DNA from 3 places in the Microbulbifer sp. TYP-18 genome. Region 3 is predicted to be linked to each of the others. Evidence: predicted binding sites of a transcription regulator. Region 3 holds the regulator's gene; each other region holds the start of a gene.

The links. Region 3 encodes PhoB, which activates phosphate uptake and scavenging genes when phosphate is short. Its sites were predicted from a motif close to TGTCATAAANNTGTAACA; they were not measured.
Region 1: a site for PhoB is predicted at 2,674-2,691, ahead of ppk1 (polyphosphate kinase 1). Genes of this name have one in related genera too.
Region 2: a site for PhoB is predicted at 3,770-3,787, ahead of ABVT36_RS11000 (phosphatase PAP2 family protein). Genes of this name have one in related genera too.

The regions. Positions count from the first base shown of each region.
Region 1 covers NZ_JBFRBC010000002.1:33,857-41,057, forward strand. Annotated here, with positions in the region: gene ABVT36_RS02385 (hypothetical protein) at 1-420, shown strand, start outside; gene ppk1 (polyphosphate kinase 1) at 449-2,506, opposite strand; gene ABVT36_RS02395 (Ppx/GppA family phosphatase) at 2,712-4,178, shown strand; gene ABVT36_RS02400 (YdiU family protein) at 4,175-5,641, shown strand; gene ABVT36_RS02405 (DUF2147 domain-containing protein) at 5,768-6,184, shown strand; gene ABVT36_RS02410 (alkyl/aryl-sulfatase) at 6,235-7,201, opposite strand, start outside.
Region 2 covers NZ_JBFRBC010000011.1:96,181-103,381, reverse strand. Annotated here, with positions in the region: gene ABVT36_RS11015 (aldehyde dehydrogenase family protein) at 1-65, opposite strand, end outside; gene ABVT36_RS11010 (aldehyde dehydrogenase family protein) at 228-467, opposite strand; gene ABVT36_RS11005 (hypothetical protein) at 893-3,496, shown strand; gene ABVT36_RS11000 (phosphatase PAP2 family protein) at 3,821-4,351, shown strand; gene ABVT36_RS10995 (MJ1255/VC2487 family glycosyltransferase) at 4,348-5,427, shown strand; gene ABVT36_RS10990 (ATP-binding protein) at 5,452-6,819, opposite strand; gene ABVT36_RS10985 (response regulator transcription factor) at 6,834-7,201, opposite strand, start outside.
Region 3 covers NZ_JBFRBC010000002.1:355,976-363,176, reverse strand. Annotated here, with positions in the region: gene ABVT36_RS03670 (dicarboxylate/amino acid:cation symporter) at 1-635, opposite strand, end outside; gene ABVT36_RS03665 (chorismate lyase) at 731-1,408, shown strand; gene ubiA (4-hydroxybenzoate octaprenyltransferase) at 1,405-2,289, shown strand; gene phoB (phosphate regulon transcriptional regulator PhoB) at 2,486-3,190, shown strand; gene phoR (phosphate regulon sensor histidine kinase PhoR) at 3,341-4,642, shown strand; gene ABVT36_RS03645 (hypothetical protein) at 4,710-5,072, opposite strand; gene ABVT36_RS03640 (DUF938 domain-containing protein) at 5,074-5,694, opposite strand; gene yaaA (peroxide stress protein YaaA) at 5,691-6,467, opposite strand; gene ABVT36_RS03630 (DUF4265 domain-containing protein) at 6,495-6,974, opposite strand; gene ABVT36_RS03625 (M48 family metalloprotease) at 7,040-7,201, shown strand, end outside.

The DNA.
Region 1 (7,201 bases), 320 kb from region 3:
TGTGGCTACCTGCCCAGTGAAATGCCCGGGGTCAAAGGCAGGGACAGCAACGGCGTCCTCCGGCACACAACCAGGTGCAGCAACGGGGCGCGCGGCTTCAGCCATTTGACGTTTGCCGACCTCTTTATCACCACAGGCGACCCGGACACTCCTTTCCGCGCATCGGACAAGCTCCCACAGGAATACGATGTCAGCGCCTATGTCTGGAGTTACAAATCCTGCGAAGGCACCCCTAACTGCGCGGGCGGCGGTTATTTCACTCTGATTGAGCGGGGCCCCAGGGGGGATTACGGCACCTGGGTGGTGACCCCCCAATACCCGCGGATAGTGGTCCAATCCCGCTGTCGGGACCAGTTGAGGACCGGCGAGCGCTACCGGTTCTCGTTCAGCCGCGGGCAAATGGTGGGTTTTAATCGCTAACAGGTTGCTGAAAAAGCCGGCACCAAAGTCATTGCTCCGACAACTTCTGCCGCTTCAGGTAGGTATAGATAGCATCCTGGGCCCGCAGGTCCCGCCCAGTGCCCCGGTTGGCGATACGGGTGTTGCTCTGCTCCGCATCCAGCACCCGCGCCTTATGATTGTCGCTCCACTGGAGTTCCATAATTTTTTTGATGGAATCCCGGTGCATTTCATCGGTGATGGGAAAAGTCACTTCCACCCGGTGGTCCAGATTGCGGGTCATAAGGTCGGCGGATGACAGCCACACCTGGGGGTCCCCGTCATTGTGGAACAGGTATACCCGCGCGTGCTCCAGGTACTTATCCACCAGGCTGATCACCTCTATATTGTCGGACAGCCCCGAGGTTTCACACACCAGTGAGCACATGCTCCGCACTATGATACGAACCCTGACCCCGGCGGCGCTGGCGCGGTAGAGCCGCTCCACCACCTGGCTGTCCACCAGATTGTTGCACTTGAAAAACAGCGCCGCTTCCCTGCCCGCCTCGGCGGCTTCGATCTCCCGGTCGATGGCGGCGATCAGCGCCGGGCGATTGGTGTAGGGCGACACCGCGATATAGTTGTAGGTGGGGCGCTGATGTGTGTACTGGATAAACTCGAACACCTGGTAAACATCCTGCCCCAGCCCCTGATCGCTGGTAAGCAGGCTGAAATCGCAGTAGACCCTGGCAGTGCTCTCGTTGAAATTGCCCGTGCCCAGGTGGCTGTAGTAAACCCGCTCGCCGCCCTCCTGGCGCAGGATGGAAATCAGCTTGCAGTGCACCTTCAGTCCTGGAACGCCGTAGATGACATTGACCCCGGCGTCGCGCAGTTCATTGGACCAGTGAATATTGGCCAGCTCATCGAAGCGCGCCTGCAATTCCACCACCGCCGTGACCCGCTTGTTATTGCGCACTGCGTTCACCAGCGCCGCCACCACACGTGAATTTTTCGCCACCCGGTAGAGATTGATACGGATTTCCCGTACCTGGGGATCGATGGCGGCCGATATCAGCAGGTTGGTGATGGCGCGGAAGCTGTGGTAGGGGTAATACAGCAGCTGGTCGCGCCGCCTCAGCTGGTCGAATACACTTTCCCCCCGCGGCAGGATCAGAATCGGTTTCGGGCGCTTGTAGCAGAGCCGCGCCGAGTCCGCTGCAAAGGCCATAAAATCCTTGGAGTTGTGGTAGCGCCCTCCGGGTGTATAGCTGTCATAGCGCCCCATCTTCAGTTTCTTCTTCACCAGCTGCAACAGTACCTCCGGCATGCTGGCATCGTAGGCCAGGCGTACCGGGTCTGCCTGTTTGCGCTTTTTCAGGGATTTGGTCACACGGTCGACGATGTTCTGGGTTATATACTCTCCTAGCTCCAGCTCCGCGTCGCGGCTGATTTTGAACATATAGGCCTGTGCGGACTTGATCGGCAACACATTGCGGAACACCTCCGCCAGACAGGCGCGGATGATGTTGTCGAGCACTATGTAAACTTTTTCCTGCCGGTCCCGGCGCGGTGGAATCGTCACGAAACGCGGCAGATTGTCGGTGGGGATCTCCATCGCCGCGAACCGTTCGGAACCGTCCTCAAGGCGCAGGTAAATGGCGAAGTAAATACTGACCTCATTGAGCAGCGGCATGGTGTCGCGGTCATCGATAAAGAAGGGCTCTAGCTCCGGCAGTACTTCGTCGTGAAAATAATTTTCCACAAAACTGAGCTGGCGTTCACACAACTGATCTTCGTTGACTATGTGGATCTGGTGCCTGTCGAGATCCGCCAACACCTTGCTGTAGGCGGCAAAGGAGCGGTGCTGAAGCCGCAACACCTTTTCGTTGATTCTGTTCAACAGTTCGCGGAACCTGTCTCTCTGTTCCGGCCCCTTGGCAAACGCGGCCAGGCGGCGCACATCCGCCACCCGCACACGGTAGAATTCATCCAGGTTGCTGGAAAAGATCCCGAGAAAGCGCACCCGCTCGATAACGGGCACACTCTCATCCTCCACTTCCTGCAGCACACGTTCGTTGAAAGAGAGCCAGCTTAGCTCTTTGGGGTAGAGGGGCGTATTATTGGGCATGCAAAAACGTCCGATCAAAATGGACCCGGGCCAATCCGATTCCCGGTCGGGCCCCGGCACTGGAAGTGAGTGCCTGCATACCCTTACCTCAGTGGATTTCAGGGACGGCAATCAGCGGGGGAACAAGGGGACTGATTGACTGCCGGGTTAATCATAGCAGGGCAGTTTGCTACATTCAGATGACAGTTTATTGACTGAGTAGTGCATGGAGCAGGACATCGAACGCTATGCCGCACTGGACCTGGGGTCCAACAGCTTCCACCTGTTGCTGGCGGAGTTTCGTGAACAGCGTATGGTGCGCCTGCACACCGACCGCTCCATGGTGCGCCTGGCAGAGGGCCTGGACCCAGAGCGCCACCTGGACCCGGCGGTGGCAGAACGGGCCCTTGCGGCACTGCACCGCTTCCGCCCGGTGCTGGCCGGCCTGCCGGCGAACCATGTGCGCTGTGTCGGCACCAATACCCTGCGCCTGGTCCGCGATGCCGACGACTTCCTGGAGCGGGCGGAATCCATCCTCGGCGTGCCCATCGATATTATCAGCGGCATCGAGGAGGCGCGCCTTATCTACAGCGGTGTGATGGCCGCTGCCACCGGCCCCCCGCAACAGCGCTGTGTCATCGATATCGGCGGCGGCTCCACCGAGCTGGTGCGCGGGGTCGAAACCCCACAGCAGTTACAGAGCCTGTTTATGGGCTGCGTCTCATACAGCAGGCGTTTTTTCACCGACGGCATAATTCGCACCGCCAATGGCAATAATTTCCAGCGCGCGCGCCGCGCTGCACGGGCGGAGCTGCAGGAACTGCAGCACCTGGCCGACGGGGCCGAAGTGATCGGCGCTTCCGGCACCATCAAATCCGTCGCCCGGATTCTCAATCGTGGCGAGCCGGGGGAGATCGAGCGGCAGGCGCTGGACCAACTCGCCGCAAAGGTGGCCGACACCCCCCGGGTGGAGGAGATCGACCTGGCCGGCCTGGAGCCGGAACGACGACCGGTGTTTGCCGCCGGCCTGGCGATACTGCACGGCATCTTTTGTGAACTCGATATCCGCGCCATGCGCGTCTCCCCCTACGCCATCCGCGAGGGCATAGTGCACGATCTCGCCGGTCGCCTGCACGGCGGCGACAGGCGCAGCGATACGGTGGCAGCGCTGATGCAGCAATCCCGGGTGGACCGGCGCCAGGCGCAGCGCGTCGGTGACACAGCCCTGCACTTTTTGTCGCAGCTGCGCCCCCAGTCCGACGACGAACACCGGCGCCTGCGCTGGGCCGCGCAACTGCACGAGCTGGGTCTGGCCCTGTCCCACAGCGACTTCCGCAGGCTGGGCGCCTATATGATCGAACACGCGGACCTGGCGGGTTTCGGTACCAGCGAGCAGGAAAACATCGCGCACCTGGTGCGCAATCAGCGCGGGCGCATCAAACCGCCGCGGGAGCACTACGGCTTCCACCCCAGTCCGGACCTGCTGCTGTGCCTGCGGCTGGCCTGTACCATTCACCGGGACCGCAGTGACCGCAACGCCGGCGAGCTGCAACTGGTTGCCCACGCGGGCGGCTACACTCTGCGCGTACACCAGTCGTGGCTGGATCGACATCCCGCTATCGAGGATCTGTTGTACCAGGAGTCGGAGCATTGGCAGAACCAGCCCCTCAGCCTGCAATTGAGCCCACAATGAAGAAGTTGACCCAAGTTGCCCTCAGCCACCGCTACGCCGACCTCGGCGAGGTTTTTGGCAGCCGGGTTGCACCCACGCCGTTTGAACACCCCCGCCTGCTGCACGTCAATCCACAGGTGCTGACGCTGCTGGGTATAGACCCCGCCACAGCCGGCGACCCGGCCTGGGCCGCCATCGGCTGCGGCAAGCGTCTGCTGCCGGGCAGCCGGCCCTTCGCCATGAAGTACACCGGCCACCAGTTCGGGGTCTACAATCCCGACCTTGGGGACGGCCGCGCGCTGTTGCTGGGCGAGATAGAACAGGACCAGCGACTGTGGGAGCTGCACCTGAAAGGTGCCGGCAAGACGCCCTATTCCCGTTTTGGCGACGGGCGCGCGGTGCTGCGCTCGACTATTCGCGAATACCTTGCCGGAGAAGCACTGCACGGCCTGGGTATCCGCAGCACCCGCGCCCTCTGCCTGGTGGGCAGCGACGAACCGGTGACCCGTGAAAGCATTGAAACCGGCGCCATGCTGATTCGGGTTGCGCGCACCCATGTGCGCTTCGGCCATTTCGAGTACCTCTTCTACACCCGGCAACTGCAGGCACTACAGCAACTGATTGACTTTGTCTGCCGGCGCTTCCTGCCCCAGAGTCTCTCCCTGCCGCCGCCGGAGCGGGCCGAGGCACTGCTGCGCTTCGCGGTGAGGCGCAGTGCCGAGCTGGTGGCCGCCTGGCAGGCCCAGGGCTTCGCCCACGGGGTGCTCAACACCGACAATATGTCGATTATCGGCGACACTTTCGATTTCGGTCCCTACGGCTTTCTCGACGATTACGAGCCGGAATTTATCTGCAACCATTCCGACCACACGGGCCGTTACGCCTTCGAGCAACAACCGGGGGTGGTGTTGTGGAATCTGAACGCCCTGGCGCACGCTTTTTCCGCGCTGGTCAGCACCGACACATTGCGGGACTCCCTGGAAGATTTTCAGCCACAGCTGACGGATCACTATGCGGCGCTCATGGGACGCAAGCTCGGTCTCGCCAAACCCGAGGAGGGGGATCACAAACTCTGTGCCGATCTGCTGCAACTGCTCGCCGCGGCCCGGGCCGACTATACGCTGTTCTTCCGCGCCCTGGCCCACTATGGCGGCGAACGCCCGCCCGGCGCCCTGATAAATCTGCTGCCGGAACCGCACCACCAGGCACTGCTCGACTGGCTGCACCACTATGACGAACGGCTGGCCCGGGATGACAGTGGCGACGACCGCAACAGCGCCATGCTGGCCGCCAACCCCAAGTTTATCCTGCGCAATTATCTGGCGCAGAAAGTCATAGACGCCGCCGAAGCCGGCGACTTTCAGCCGCTGCAGACCCTGTTTGAACTGCTGCAATCCCCCTTTGACGAGCACCCGGAGCACGAAACCTGGGCGGCGGCCCCGCCGGCATCGGGCAAGCATATGCCCATCAGCTGTTCCTCCTGAACCGGCGGTAAGTCGAGGCATGGACAATAAACTTCACGCGCCAGGGCTACAATGGATATAGATTCTCTTTTCCACCAGCGACTTGGTGTATGCTCCTGGTCACCTGCATAGCTAAGGATATGAACAATGATGAGAAATCTGCTGTGGGCGACATCCGCCCTGCTGTTTGCGCTGCAGGCCAGCGCCGCCGACGTGTTGGGAAACTGGCAAACCGTCGATGACGAAACCGGACAGGCAAAATCCATTGTCGAGATTTATCAGAAGGGCGGCAAATATTACGGCCGTGTCGTGGACCTATTGATGAGGCCCGACGACACAGTGTGCGATAAATGTCCCGGCGATCGCAAAGGCAAACCCATCGTGGGCATGGATGTCATCACCGGCATGGTGAGAAGCGGCGACAAGTACGAGGGCGGACAGATTCTGGACCCCAACAACGGCAAAGTCTACGACTGCAAGCTCTGGCTCGAGGGCGGGCAGCTGAAAGTGCGCGGCTACCTGGGTTTCTTCTACCGCACCCAGACCTGGACCCGGCCCAGCTAAGCGGCTATTGCCACCCTCAAAACACCAGTGACTGCACCGGATCAAGGGCGCTAGTTTTTCATTGGCGGGTTGGGTGTTACCAGATTCCACCAGAATTCGAAAGTGTCGAGCAGGGACAGCAGAGTTTTCAGCTGTTCCCGATCCCCGGTCAGTTTTAGTGACCCGTCCTGCAACTTGTCTTCCACAGCCACCGTGCCGAGAATAATTTCATTAAGATCGCTGCGGTTGATAGTCAGGCTCGTGTCCGGACGATCGACAGGCGCACCGTAATTCAGTACGCCATTTTCCAACACCAGAGAATAATTACCCTTCACGTCCGGTAGCGATAGGTTGACGGAGATGTTTTTCCCCGCCGCCTTGGGGCCATTCAGCCGGATGGCAAGGTAGTCGAAAAAGTCCTCTATGGGCATGCTGCGAATAGAGTCGGCACTGGCGGGTACCGGAACGGGCAGCTTCTGCACTCCGCCCCGCAACTCCTTGGCACCGCTGAGAAAGAAGTTGCGCCAGGAGCCATTCTCCTGCTGGTAACCCAGCTGTTCCAGTGCATCTGCCAGCAGGTTTCGCGCGGCATCATTGTCCGGTTCCGCAGAGACCACCTGGTCCATCACCTGCGCAACCCAGCGGTAATCGCCCGCATCAAAATCTTTTCTGGCGCGCTCCATCACCTTGTCCGATCCCCCCATATACTCCACGAATCGCTTGCCCGCCTCCGCCGGAGGCAGGGGGTACAGGCGCGCCGGATTGCCATCGAAAAAACCCAGATAATAATTCCACACCGCGCGGGTGTCGTGGTTGACGCTGCCGTAGTAACCCCGGTTTGCCCAGTAGTCGGCCAGTTCAGGGGGAAGCTCCATCATCTCCGCCGCCTCAACCATGTTGTAGCCGTGATTGGCAAGCCGCAGGGTCTGGTCGTTGAGATACTTGTACAGGTCGCGCTGTTTTTTAAGGTGGTTGACCACATTTTCCCGGCCCCAGGTCGGCCAGTGGTGTGGGCCGAACAACACCTTGGCCTTGTCT
Region 2 (7,201 bases), on a different contig from region 3:
TTGCGCATACTCTCGGTGAAAATCGCCGAAGACAGGCCCTGCGGGACACCGTTTTGAATATTGATGGCTTCCCCTAGCAGGTTGTTGAAAAAGGCATCCTGCCTTTTTCAAAACACGAAAAGCGAAAAATGTGATTTTCACTTTTCTCTCAAAATCAACGACCTAGGCGTCGCCGATTTTGCCGGAACATCCATATTCCGGTAGCAGGCGTCGAAATTCTTCGAATTTCAACAGCCTGCTAGATCACGGTAGGTCATGACATAAAGGGCCGGCGCAAAGGTCTCCGCCTGTACGATTTCCGCATCGTGCGCAATGCGCACAATCGCAGGGCGCACATAGTAGCCACCATCGGGCACCTGCTCGTGAATCCGCTCGCCAATACAGCGGAACCTGTGGGGCTTTGCGTCGAGCCCACCCAATACGTTGCTGCCGCTTGAAAGACAACCGGCATTCCTGCGCGACTGCACCTTACTCGCGGACTCGACGCAAAGCCTGAGGTTGCACCGAATTAATCAGAGACTCCACAACCAGTACGCAGTAACTCCACAATTTATTTTACTACTGGATCAAGGACACTTCCCCAGAAAATTAATGGAAAAAATTTCGCCAGCAGGTTGCTATTCCAAACAAAAATACCCGGACTGCAAATCATGCGTGTAACCGGTTGAGTTTCGATAGAGAGTCAGCGCACAAGCGCCACCAGCCTGGACATATAAAGTCCCGGCGAGCCTTTTACATACCAACTCCAGGAGGGATCAATTTATCAGCGGCCTGATAATTTGGCACAAATAATCTGAGACGTGATAGGCAGTTGTAAATATAAGTATTTTTTATACTGCACTGGCAGGTAAAAAAGTTACGCACTACTAATAAGTACAAAGGATCTATACACATGAGAGCTCTAATAAGAATTTTCCTGGCGGGATCGATATTTCTGCCGGGCTTAGCCTTCTCCGCCGAGGAATGGCAGAGTAAAAATTACTCAGGGGGCAATCAAGTCTGCCTTGATGGCAACTTATACGAAGCCAAATGGTGGGCCGGCTCCTCTGACAAACCGTCACCGGACGCTCCAACATCGGTAGCTGACCCTAACTGGGGTCAAGAGGCATGGTTACTGATTGAGTTGAATGCAGTGGAATGTGGAGGTGAAGATACTACGGTCAATACAGCACCTATTGTAGTATTGGAGCCAGAAATAACAGTACAAACGCCTACAGCAGTTACCCTTGATGCCAGTGGCTCTTATGACGAACAGTCAGATGCCTTAACGTATCAATGGACCCAAATACAAGGCCTGACGCTACCTATAGCGAATGCAGGTCAGGCAAAAGCAACCATTGACCTTCCAAGCCTATCCGAAGATACAAGTTTTATCTTTGAAGTAGCTGTATCGGATGGCACATCCACAGCGAGCAGAAGTATTATCATTGATGCCCGGGCATCTGTAGCTGACAATCATGCACCGGTAGCCAATGCAGGCGCTGACTTCACCGTTCAGTTACCGAAGCAAAATATCAGTCTAAATGCATCGGCTTCAACGGATGCAGACGGCGATAACCTGACCTATCACTGGACACAGATTTCAGGCCCCCAGGTTTTACTCCACAATAGTATGACTGCGCTTCCTTATTTTTCCGTTGTGAGCTTGGAAACCGAGGCCCAGTATATCTTTGAAGTAAAGGTAAGCGATGGAGTAGAGACAGCTGCGGACCGCGTGACTGTGACTTTAAAGCCAGAAGCGTTGGGAGGTGACAGCGCTTACCAATATGATATTGGTCAAATAAATACGAAAAATGCGCTAGAAGAAAATACCGTATTTATTGTTCAGATAAATAATCCTTCAGATTCACTTGATTTTGAATGCAGCATTCCAGCGGGCTGGTTACTGAATTACCAGTGGCCTTATCAGCTTGGAAAATGTGTTAACGGTATGACGGATACTGTCAAGATCGGTGAAAAAAGTTCAGATACAAATCTTATTGCACCGCTTCAATCCAGCTATAGAAACCGAATTTGGGCAAAAGATGCCAGCACACAATTTGACTATCGGATAAAACAGGAGACCAACCAGCAAGGCGAAACTGTAGAATACCAAAACAACAGATTAATTAGAATCAAGCTGGATAAAACACAAACCAAGGCAGCCAAATCCTCACAATTATTATTAAGCCATATACTTGAACTCAACAAGCCTGCAAAAGTCGACCTAAGCAACATTTCCATAACAGACAATACGCTGACAAACAATACGCCTTATACATTAAACAAATTAAATCTGGCATTGAATAACAATGTATTCAAGGTAACCTTGGAACCTTCACTGCCGGCTTACTCAAAGGCAAATATTGCCACTGAATGGACTGGTGCCACAGTTATCAACTCTGAATCAATATCGAATTCAGTCATTAACTATCAGGCACAAAGGATACACGTTCAGACTTCCAATTCGCGTTATTTGAATAACGTGGAGCGCTCGAACTCTGAAAAAGCTCAAATTTATGATCGCTTTATGATGAACTCTCCGGAAAGTTTAAATGAAGTGACTGAACACTTAAAGCTTATTTGCAACGATAATTCCACCTGTAAAAACTACGGAGATACCGCTGAAAACTATGCAATAGATACTTATTTTGCCAAGTCAGTATCTGCTGTAAATACTGACTTGTGGATTGATAACGATGTATGGGGTTTGGCGACTGCATCAGCGTTAAGCTTTATTGCAACCTCCATGTCAGAGAACAGTCACGTAATCTGGATGCATCCCACACTGATGGGTTATATGGCAACGGGAACCTACAGCAAGCAGATAGAGGGTTGGCAGGCGTTAATACATGAGTATTATCATAATCATGGATTTGGTCATGCGGACGGATGGCCATCAGCAAATGGAATCGATGATTTGTTTGGTAAAAAAGTAGTCGATGACTATCTGGTTAATATCGGAACCCAGTATATTCCATCCGACATCGTTACAATGCGACGTTACGATAAAACCAGCGATGAGTATATTTTTGAGCTTTACAGCGATAAATTTGATGTTGAGCAATTAAGTTTAAGGCTTTTATCAACGGATGACCTACGCATCGAAGTTACCCAAAATAATACCAATCAAGTAAAACTAAAATTTGTAGATACACCAGTGGCTGGCGTGTACCTGTCATTTTTTACGGACAAATCGCCGCAAATGTCAACCGTCGCACTGGATTTCACAGTTGAAATAAACACGAAGTTAGCACTGGGCAAATTTAATGATAATATTGCAGGCTTGCTGTCCGAGTACGATATTATTTACGTCAGTACAGCAGATGGGGCCTGGGCTGGAGAGTTTTATCTTCCAAGTGACAACGTCCAAAAAGGTAAAATCGTGAGTTTTACTCATAAGGCCACCTACTCGTCTTCTATCTACCATGACGGGCTTAGAGAGGTAATTAGAACAGGGGAAGATCGGGCCTATGAATTCAATGGAACCCATTGGGAAGTTATAGATGAAGAGTAAAACTTTACGCCCGACCCGGTAGCCAATAGGCTGCGGAAAAAGATATGCCAGCACCTGCTATATAGGCAGGAAGGTTGGGGCCGCAAATCAGGCCTGTAACGCGTGATTTGCGGCCGGCAAGCCCTTACCCAGGGCCTGTGGCGTCAATTGAACGTGTTGGCTCCTCAAGGACAAGCAGCCCTGACCTTCGCCAAGCGGTGCCACAGGCTTCGCTGGGGTAGTAATCAATGTATCAGAGGTTTCCGGAGCCCACCCCTCCAAATTTCATTTTCCTGACATAAATCTGTCAACACTGCGCAATCTGTGCCGCCTAAGTTGGCTCCCATGCGAAACCTAGCCGTCACTATCAAAAGTTTCGACGTGTCACTGGCCCTGCGTATGGTGCAGCGCGCTTCGAGACCCTCGTCCTGCAAAAGCTATCTGTGGCTGTCCAGGTCCGCGGACGGTTGGCTCTATCTGCTCTCGCCCCTGGCAGTGGCACTGGTCAGCGGCACCGCCGCTGCGATCAAGTTTTTATACATCTGTGGCGCCGCCTTCGCCGTGGAGCGATCCCTCTACTGGACCATCAAAAACACCACCCGGCGGCTGCGCCCGCCGCAGGCGATTCCCGGCATGCGCTCGATCATTGTCGCGAGTGACCGTTTCAGCCTGCCTTCCGGGCACACCTCCGGCGCCTTCCTGTTCGTCACCCTGTCGTCCCAGCTATTGAGCCCCCTGTGCGCCCTGGGCTACTGCTGGGCCGCGGGCGTGGGCACCTCGCGTGTCGGCCTGGGTGTACACTTCCCCACCGATGTGTGTGCCGGCGCGGCGCTGGGCACCGGTGTCGGCCTGGCACTGGGCGGAGTTGTGCTGTGAAAATACTCTATGGGGTACAGGGTACGGGCAATGGACATATTTCCCGCGCCCGGGCCATGGCCAAGGCGCTGCAAAACCACCCGCACTTGGAAGTGCAGTGGCTGTTTACTGGCCGCCCCCGCGACAAACTGTTCAGCATGGACGCGTTTGGGGACTTCTGGTGGCGTGAAGGGCTGACTTTTGTGCACCGCAAGGGCAGGATCGACCAATTGGCGACCGCCAGGCAACTGCACCCCGGCCGGCTGTTCAGGGACATCCGCGCGCTGCCGGTGCGCGACTACGATCTGGTGATCAGCGATTTCGAACCTGTGTCCGCCTGGGCGGCCAGGTATCGCGGCAGAGACAGCCTCGGCCTGGGGCACCAGTACGCCTTTGCCTATCCAATACCGGCGCCGCGCCACAACTGGCTGGCCCGCGCCATACTGCGGCTGTTCGCACCCACAAAGACCGGCCTCGGCAACCACTGGTATCACTTCGGCAACCCTATTCTGCCGCCCATTGCCCAAACCCACAGCGGGGACGCCAGCGACGGTGATCATATCCTCGTCTACCTGCCGTTCGAGCACCACGAAACCCTGTTGCGGGAACTGGCCAAACTACCCCAGCGGTTTATCGTCTACGGTGTGCCCACCGACCTCGCCGCGGCACAGAATCTGCTTCTGCGCCCCCCCTCGGTGGGCGGCTTCCAGCGGGACCTGGCCTCCGCGCAGGCGGTCATCTGCAACAGCGGCTTCGAGCTGATCGCGGAGACGCTGGCACTGGGCAAGCCCATCCTCAGCCGCCCCCTGGCGGGACAGTTCGAACAGGAAGCCAACGCCCGGGCGCTCTCGATGCTGCAGTTGGCACAGGTGGTGAAAAACCTGGATGCCGACAGTATCGGCAGCTGGCTGGCCACCGATCCCACCGGCGTGTGTATCCAGTGGCCGGATGTGGCCGCCAGTATCGCCCTCTGGCTGGCCGAGGGTCGCAAAGTGCCGGTGCAGGCGCTGGCGGACAGCCTCTGGCGACAGGTGACACCCGGTGGGAGCGAGCGGGGCAACGCTGCGCTGCAGGTGGCGGCGGACTATGGCCTGTGAGATTTGCGCTGTGGACGCGCCGGCTTATTTGAGGTCGATGGAGATCTCCGCGCCTCCCATCGCCGACGGCGCCACGGCGATATCACCGCCATAGCTGTGTACTATATCGATCACAATCGCGAGACCTATGCCCTGCCCCGGCTGTCGCTCGTCCGCGCGCACACCCCGCTGGGTCACTTTGCGCCACTGGTCTTCGCTGATACCGGGGCCGTTATCCGCAACGCTGATGTGCAGTCCCCGATCACTGTCGTGATTTTTGATGGCGGCCTCGATGCGCCCGGCGCCGTATTTATAGGCGTTGTCCAGCAGGTTGCCCAACAGCTCCATCAAATCACCTTCATCACCGTAAAACAGGGTGTCTTCCGGGCAGTGTAAACTGACCTCGGCAGGTGTCTCCCGGTAGACTTTTTCCAGCGCTGCAACAATCTTTTGCGCCAGCGGCGCCACTTCGACACCGCGCAGAATCGACTTGGGAGTAGTTGCCACGGCGCGCTGCAACTGGTAGCTGACAATAGCGTCCATGCGCTGCACCTGTTCAATGAGATTGTTGTAGGCAGTGCGCGGGTCGGCGGAGAAATTCAATCCCTTGAGTACCGCCAGTGGCGTTTTCATACTGTGGGCCAGATCCGCGAGGGTGTTGCGGGTTTTCTCCCGCTGGCGGCGTTCATTCTCTATCAGCAGATTGAGGTTGTCGGTGAGGGGTTGCAATTCCCGCGGAAAATTGCCCTGTAGCGTATCGCTGCCACCACGCTGCATTTTCTGCAGCGCCCGGGCGACTGTATTCAGCGGCGCCAGGCCCCAGCGCAACACCAGCCACTGGACCAGCACCAGCAGCACGGCACCGAACCCCAGCCAGCGCCAAAGCGTGGAGCGGAATTGTGCAACCTGGGCGCGCAGGGGTGCAGCGTCCTCCAATACCGCAAAGGTAAACTGCTGCTGGTTGTCCAGCCCCCAGGCGACGCCCTGGCGAAAACTGGAATAGCGCCGTCCCTCCGCGTCACCATCGGCGGCGTCGGGCATGACAATCTGGGTGAAGGCCTGGTCCCCCTGGGGCAGTGGGCGGAGTTGTATCTGGCGGGGTGATATGGCCGACGCCGAACGCCAGATGAGTTTGCCGCTCCCATCAATCACCATACCAATCAGGCCGGAATCCGGCTGGTTGAAGCGCTGCTCCGGCAGTACCGGGGGAAAATAGAGCCGCTCCCCATCCGGTTCCGCCACCGCCAGCAGGGTGTAGACATGCAGTTGCAGCTCGCGCTGTTTCGCCTCCGCCAGCGATATGCGATAGGCGTGCTCCAGCGCACCGGAAATAAACAGTACGAAGATCACCAGCACCGCCGCGGTGACCAGAGACAGACGCCCCTTGAGGGAATTGAGCCAGCTAGCGCGCACGGACAAGGGCCCGTCTAGCGGGATTCATCCGGCGCGACAAATCGATAGCCGCGCCCGCGCAATGTCTCGATCGGCTTCAGCTGCGCTACCGTTTCGAACTTCCTGCGCAGCCGGCCGATAAAAACCTCGATCACATTGCTGTCCCGGTCGCAGTCCTGCTCGTAGATATGCTCCGTCAACACGGTTTTCGAAACCACCTGGTCCGGGTGCAGCATCAGGTATTCGAGTACCTTGTACTCGAACGAAGTCAGTTCCAGCTCTGCACCATCCACCGTCACCCTCTGGGCGCTGGTGTCCAGGGCAATGGACCCGGCCTTGATGGTGGGCGAGGAAAATCCCGCGGAGCGGCGCACCAGTGCGTTCAGGCGGGCCAGCAACTCTT
Region 3 (7,201 bases):
TTCGCCAGCAGGGCGAATACCCCATAGGGGGCAAATACCATCAGCACGCCGACCATGCGCATAATCACATCGTTGAGGTCACTGAAGAAATCGGCTACGCGGCGGCCGGCCTCGCCGGTGCGGGCTACGGCATAACCCATCAACAGCGCGAACACGATAATCTGCAGCATATTGCCCTTGGCCATGGCGTCCACCGGGTTGGTGGGAAAGATATTCACCAATACCTCCGACAGGGGTGGGGCCGGCTTGGGCTGAAAGGTCGCATCGGCCACCACGTCTGTCATGCCCATACCCGGCTGGAACAGCAGCGCCATGCACAGTGCCAGCGTGATCGCTGCAGCGGTGGTCACCAGGTAGAGCACCACGGTTTTGCCCGCCAGCATGCCCATGCGGCTGCCCTCGGACAGGGCGCAGGCGCCGCAGATCAGCGATACCAGCACCAGCGGTACCACCATCAGCTTCAACGAGGCGATAAATATGCGCCCGATGATGTCGAACAGGCCCTCTGTCAGGTAGCTGTTGATAAACTCGGTCACGCCGCTGCCCAGCAGTTGACTGGCATTGAGGAAATTCAGCAAAACGCCGACGACTATGCCCAGCAGCATCGCCATTACGATTTTGGTGGTGAGGCCCATAGCGATATCACTCTTCGGAAGGGTTCATTATTGTCTCGTGGGAAAGGGCACTATATCCGTCGCCGCGCCCCTGAGCAAAGGTCCAACCTTGCGGCTTGATCAACCCCACCGCCGAGCGGGTACAATGCGGCTTTGATTTTGCACCGAGGGCAGCGTTGTACCACTCTCCCTATGTTCCGCACGGAGCCTGGCTGGCTGAACCGCTGGAGGCTGTGCACGGCCAGCCGCCAGCGCGGCTGCGGCCCTGGCTGTTGTATCCGGGCTCGTTGACCGCGGCACTGAAGCAAGAGAGCCGCGGGTGCCTGGCCGTCAGGGTGCTCAGCCAAAGCTGGCGGCGACCGGCGCAGGAGGAGCGCCGCACACTGGGCCTGCGACCGCGCCAGCTCGCCCTGGTGCGCGAGGTGTTGTTGTGTGGCAGCGGTGTTCCCTGGGTTTACGCGCGCAGCGTGCTGCCCATGCGCAGTCTGCAGGGCAAGTCCCGCTATCTGCGCAGCCTCGACGACCGGCCGCTGGGAGAGCTGCTGTTCTGCGAGGCGGATATGCGGCGCGGCCCCATTCTGCTCAACCAGTTGCGGCGCAACCCGGACTGCCGGCTGGCGGAACTGGAGGACGCAGGGGACAGTGCCTGGGGGCGCCGCTCCACCTTCTGGTTGCGCGACAAGCCCCTGTTGGTGGCGGAGACCTTTCTCAGTAGCTTTCGCCCCGCGGGACCGCCCTGTACCGGCGCCGCCGGACAGCAGCCCAGCGATATAAAGCTCGGGGAGACAGAGTGATCAGTCAACAAATCGCCCAGCGCTGGCCGGCGGTACTGCCCTATTGGCAGCTTGCCCGCATGGACAGGCCCGTTGGCTGGATGCTGCTGCTGTGGCCCACCTGGTGGGCGCTGTGGCTGGCGTCCCCGGGGTGGCCCGGACTGCACCTGTTTGCGGTGTTTACCCTGGGAGTGTTGTTGATGCGGGCCGCCGGCTGCGCGGTCAACGACTTCGCCGACCGCAATGTGGACGGCCGGGTGAAGCGGACCGCAGCGCGGCCACTGGCCACCGGCGCGGTCAGTGCGGCCGGCGCACTGTGGCTGTTTGCCGGCCTGAGCCTGGCGGCCTTCCTGCTGGTGCTGACTACCAATGCATTGACGGTAAAGCTGTCGCTGCTGGCGGTGGTGCTGGCGGCCGCCTACCCATTCGCCAAGCGCTACACCCACCTGCCCCAGGTGGTCCTGGGCGCGGCCTTCAGTATGGGTATACCCATGGCCTTTGCCGCCAGCACCGGTGCAGTGCCGCCGCAGGCATGGCTGCTCTTCACCGCCAACCTGCTGTGGACAGTCGCCTACGATACCTTTTACGCGATGGTGGACAGGGACGACGACCTGCGTATCGGGGTCAAGTCCACCGCCATATTGTTCGGGGAAATGGACCGCGCCATGACCGGTGCCCTGCAGGGAATGACAATTTTTGCGCTGCTGTTGATCGGGCGGCAGTTTCAGCTGGGCGCTGTCTATTTGGTCAGCCTGGCGGCGGTCGCGGGCCTGTTTGTATACCAGCAGTGGCTGGTGCGGGAGCGCCGGCGCGAGGCCTGTTTCAAGGCTTTTATCAATAACAACTGGGTCGGCGCACTGATCTTTGCTGGAATTTTGGTGGACCAGTTCATCAATGGATAAAACCAGTGCCCAGATTTCCCGCCAGTGTTGGGATTAAATCCCCAATGCTCCGGCGATTGTTTCCCCCCGAATTTTTGCCCCGGTGATCGTTACCCATGGGTCATTAAATTAATGTGCAGGGCGTTCCGGCTGTCATATATTTGTCACTGAGTTGCCGTTAAATGTGCGTCGAACGGACATCACTTATGGGATCAGGATGCACAGTAAAACCATTCTAATCGTCGATGATGAAGCGTCAGTGCGGGAAATGCTGCGTGTGGCGTTGGAGATGGCAGACTACCGCTGTATCGAAGCGGAGAATGCCCAGGCCGCGCACGCCCTGGCAATCGATGAAAAGCCGGATCTGATGCTGCTGGACTGGATGCTGCCGGATATTTCCGGTGTAGAGCTGGCCCGCCGTCTCAAGCGGGACGAGTTGACCGCCTCGCTGCCGATTATCATGCTCACCGCCAAGGGCGAGGAGGATCACAAAATCAAGGGGCTGGAAACCGGCGCCGATGACTATATCACCAAACCTTTCTCCCCCCGGGAGCTGGTGGCGCGCCTGAAAGCGGTATTGCGCCGCGCCGGGCCGTCTTCACCGGAGGAGCCCCTCACCGCCGACAAACTGGTGCTCGACCCCATCTGCCACCGGGTCACCATCAACGGCCGGGCGGTGGATATGGGGCCCACCGAATTTCGCCTGCTGACTTTCTTCCTCTCCCATCAGGAGCGGGCCTATACCCGGGCCCAGCTGCTGGACCATGTCTGGGGTGGCAATGTGTATGTAGAGGAGCGCACCGTGGACGTGCATATCCGCCGTCTGCGCAAGGCGCTGAGCCTGGACGGCCACGAGCGCTATGTGCAGACGGTGCGCGGTACCGGCTATCGCTTTTCTGTGCAAACTGCGGAAAAAGTGTGACAATTCCCCCACGCGGGATCGGGGGTTCGCTGGACAGACCCGGGCCCCGGCGCGAAAGATTACCATACCAATAAAATGCCGGCGCCCAGAGCGAATGGTCGCTACGGACCTGCCCCCGCTCGAATCCAATGATGGAGAGAACCAACCACCATGCTGGAACGCAGTATCGGCGAACTCGCGCGCTTTCTGGTCATTGCTCTCGGCTGTATTATTTTCGGTTTCTCGTCTGGGAACTGGCTGTTAGCGATTGCCATGGGGCTTGCCATTTATGTGAGCTGGATGCTGTGGCAGCAAAGTCGCTTTAGCCTGTGGCTGGCCAACGGCCGCCGGGGTGCAGTGCCCACCATGTTTGGTATCTGGGGCGAGATCTTCGACGATTTTTACCGGATGCAGCGCCGTCACCGCCGCGAGAAACAGAAACTCCACACCATGTTGCGCCGGGTCCAGGACAGCACCGGCGCCCTGCGCGAGGGCATTGTGGCACTGGAGGATGGCGGCAATCTGGCCTGGTGGAATCCGGCTGGGGGCGAATTGCTGGCGCTGCAGCCCGGGGATACCGGTCAGCCACTGGTGAATTTTGTGCGCGATCCGGGTTTTGTCCGCCTGATGCACACTGGGGAGCCATCTGCCGGCACACCGCTGACCATGCCGGCGCCGGGGAACGAGGCGCGCACCCTGCAGCTGGAGGTCACCCGTTTCGGACGCGATGAGGCCTTGGTGATAGTTCGCGATATCACCCGCCTGCACAACCTGGAGCAGATGCGCCGGGATTTCGTCGCCAATGTCTCCCACGAGCTGCGCACACCCCTGACGGTGATCGCCGGCTATCTGGAAACCCTGGAAACCAGTGGCCAGGCACCGGCGGGCTGGCAGCGCCCGCTGCTGCAGATGCGCGAGCAGGCAGACCGTATGACCGACCTGGTCAACGACCTGCTACTGCTGTCGAGGCTGGAGACGTCCGAACTCGATCATGGTAGCGACAGGGTGTCGGTCAGGGAATTGATCGGGCAGGTCGCCCACGAGGCCCGCAGTTTCAGCGGCGGGCAGCATGAGATCAGCATCGATTGTAGCGGGGACGCGGTGCTGACCGGGGAGGCCTCGGAATTACACAGCGCCTTTGCCAATCTGGTACTGAATGCAGTCAGATACAGCCCGGAAGGCGGTCCCATCGCCCTGCGCTGGTGGGTGGATGAGCAGGGAGGCCACTTCTCCGTGCGGGACAGTGGTATCGGCATAGAGCCCATTCATATTCCGCGCCTCACCGAGCGTTTCTATCGTGTCGATGCGGGCCGCTCCCGGGACAGTGGCGGCACCGGCCTCGGCCTTGCCATTGTCAAACATATACTGCTGCGCCACGGCGCCGACATGACCATAGAAAGTACGCCGGGCTGCGGCAGTACCTTTGCCCTGCATTTCCCACCCCATAAACTGGACTCGGCAACGGCGGCCTGAGTTAGGGCCAACTTACTCGGTGTGAACAGACCTAGCAGGCTGTTGAAAAATACTTTCTCAACAGGCCCTAGTCTCCCAGCTCTTGCAGCAGCCGCTCAATACCGTCCCTGCGGTACGTCACCTCCTGGCCTTCGCTGACGGCCTGCGCCTGGTGGCCCAGGGTGACATGGTACAGTTGGCGTTCAGAGTCCCGCACCAGCAGGTGTTCGCGCCCGTCGTCATCCACAGGCAGTTGATCGGTGGATATCAGAGCGTCGCGCAGGGCGCGCAGGCGAGGCACATCCCGGTAGCGGTCCAGATCGCCGGAGAGGCGTTTCTTCATGCGTTCGCATTCGTGTAGGGCGGTGGCCGTCTCCCGGTACTTGGCGAAAAAAAATACCGCTGCAATGGCGAAGGCGATAACCACGGACATTTCAAACCACTCGGGCATCTCAACTCCCCTCTATTGTTTTGTGCCACACCATCAACTGGTTGTTGGCCGGTAGGTAATTCAGTTCCGTCCGTCGCAGGCCCGCCGCCTCCGCCAGGCTGTCGAGCCACTCCAGGTCGCGGATGCCCATGTCCGGGTCGCCCTGACGCAGGCTCTGATCGAAAGCGGCATTGCCCTGGCCCACAAACTCGCCGCCAATCTTAACAGGCCCGTACACGATCAGGCGCCCGCCGGGGCGCAGGGCCAGGGGCAGGTGCCGAAACAGGGCCTCTACCGTTACCGCGGACATTATGTGAAAGGTGTTAGCGGTAAAAATAGTGTCGGCTTGAACCGGTGGCCATTCGCCACTCACATCCAGCTGCAGGGGCGGCAGCAGGTTGGTCGCCGGTTCCGCTTCCAGCCAGGCGCGGATGCCCGGCAGCTTGTCAGCGCGGTCGGTGGTCTGCCAGCGTACATGGGGCAGGCGGGGGGCGAAATAGACCGCGTGCTGGCCGGTACCGCTGCCGATCTCCAGCAGGCACTGGGGGTCCGCCAGCAGGCGCTTTAGGTGAGATAGTATGGGTTCCCGGTTGCGCCCGCAGGAGGGTGCGTCCGGCAGAAGACCGTCGCGGGGCGCATTCATGACGCCTGCTCCCGGGTGAAGACCCAGTCGTTGCCCTGCGACAACTGGGGGTTAAAGGCATAGCCAGCCTCGGTGAAGGCTTTCAGTTCTGCGGCCTTCGTCACCCGGTGGTCTATGGCCCAGCGGCTCATCAGGCCGCGCGCTTTCTTGGCGAAAAAACTGATCATCTTGTATTGGCCGTTCTTCAGGTCCCTAAAATGTGGGGTGACAATCTCGGCCTGCAGTTCTTTTGGCTGCACCGACTTGAAATACTCATTGGATGCCAGGTTGACCAGTTCGCGGCTTTTCAGTGCACCCAGCTGTGTATTTAATGCCCGGGTGATCTTGTCACCCCAAAAATCGTAGAGGTTGTTGCCGCGGGCGTTGGCAAACTTGGTGCCCATCTCCAGGCGATAGGGCTGCATCAGATCCAGCGGCCGCAGCAGGCCATAGAGGCCGGACAGAATACGCAGGTGTTTTTGCGCATAGGCGAAGTCGCGTTTGCCCATGGTCTCCGCATCGAGACCAGTATATACATCGCCTTTGAAAGCGAGCAGCGCGGGGCGGGAGTTTTTCTCGGTAAATTTTCGCTTCCAGCTCTGGAAGCGGTCGTAATTCAAGGTGCCCAGCTTATCGGAGATTTTCATCAGGCTGGAGATATCCTGAGGGCTCAGTTTGCGCAGCTCTTTGACCAAGGCGGCTGAATCGGTGGGGAATTCCGGCTCAGTAGAGTCCAGTGCCGGTATATCGCTGTCGTAGTCGAGCGTTTTGGCCGGGGAAATGACGATTAACATAATTGTCCTTGGTTGCTGTTGCGGAGGTTACTCGGGCGCTAAGATATCCCGCCACCAGTTCAGCGGCGTCTGCCCGTCCTCCGGGTCGTATACGTTGCCGTAGTACCAGACGCTATTGGCTCCGTCGCAGGCCTGGTTGAGAATCTTCTCGATGTCCGCAAAGCCGCAACTCACGTGGATGCTGTAGACCAGCAACCTGGGCGTCTCCAGGTCCAGTTCGCCGCCGAGTTTCTCCAGTTGCGGGGTCAGCTGGTCGGACAGCGCGCTACTGTCACCGCGACACAGTACCCTGATGGCCAGGTTGCCCGAGCGCTTGACCAGTTCGAACTGCTGCTTGTGTTTGTCGACCTTGATGGTGTCGCCGCTGGCGATCCCCTTGACAAAAGCCGGAGAGCGCACCAGTTGGCAGCTGTGGTCCTCGTTAACCCTCACCTGCAATCTTTCCACTACCGGTTGGCCGTCCGGGTCGGTGCCGGCAAATAGTTCGATAGTCTGCAGTGCCGCCATAACCCAACCCCTTGAACTGTGTAAACTATGCGCCAGTAAGGTTCGCATTATACAGGGAGGAAGCCATGTTTCCGCGCGCTATTACCGCCATTTTGCTGGCGGCGTCACTGCTGGCCGGCTGTGCGGTCAATCCGGTTACCGGTGAAAGGCAACTGTCACTGATTTCCCCGGGCCAGGAGCTGGCGCTGGGTGCGCAGCAATATCCCATCAACCAGCAACAGCAGGGT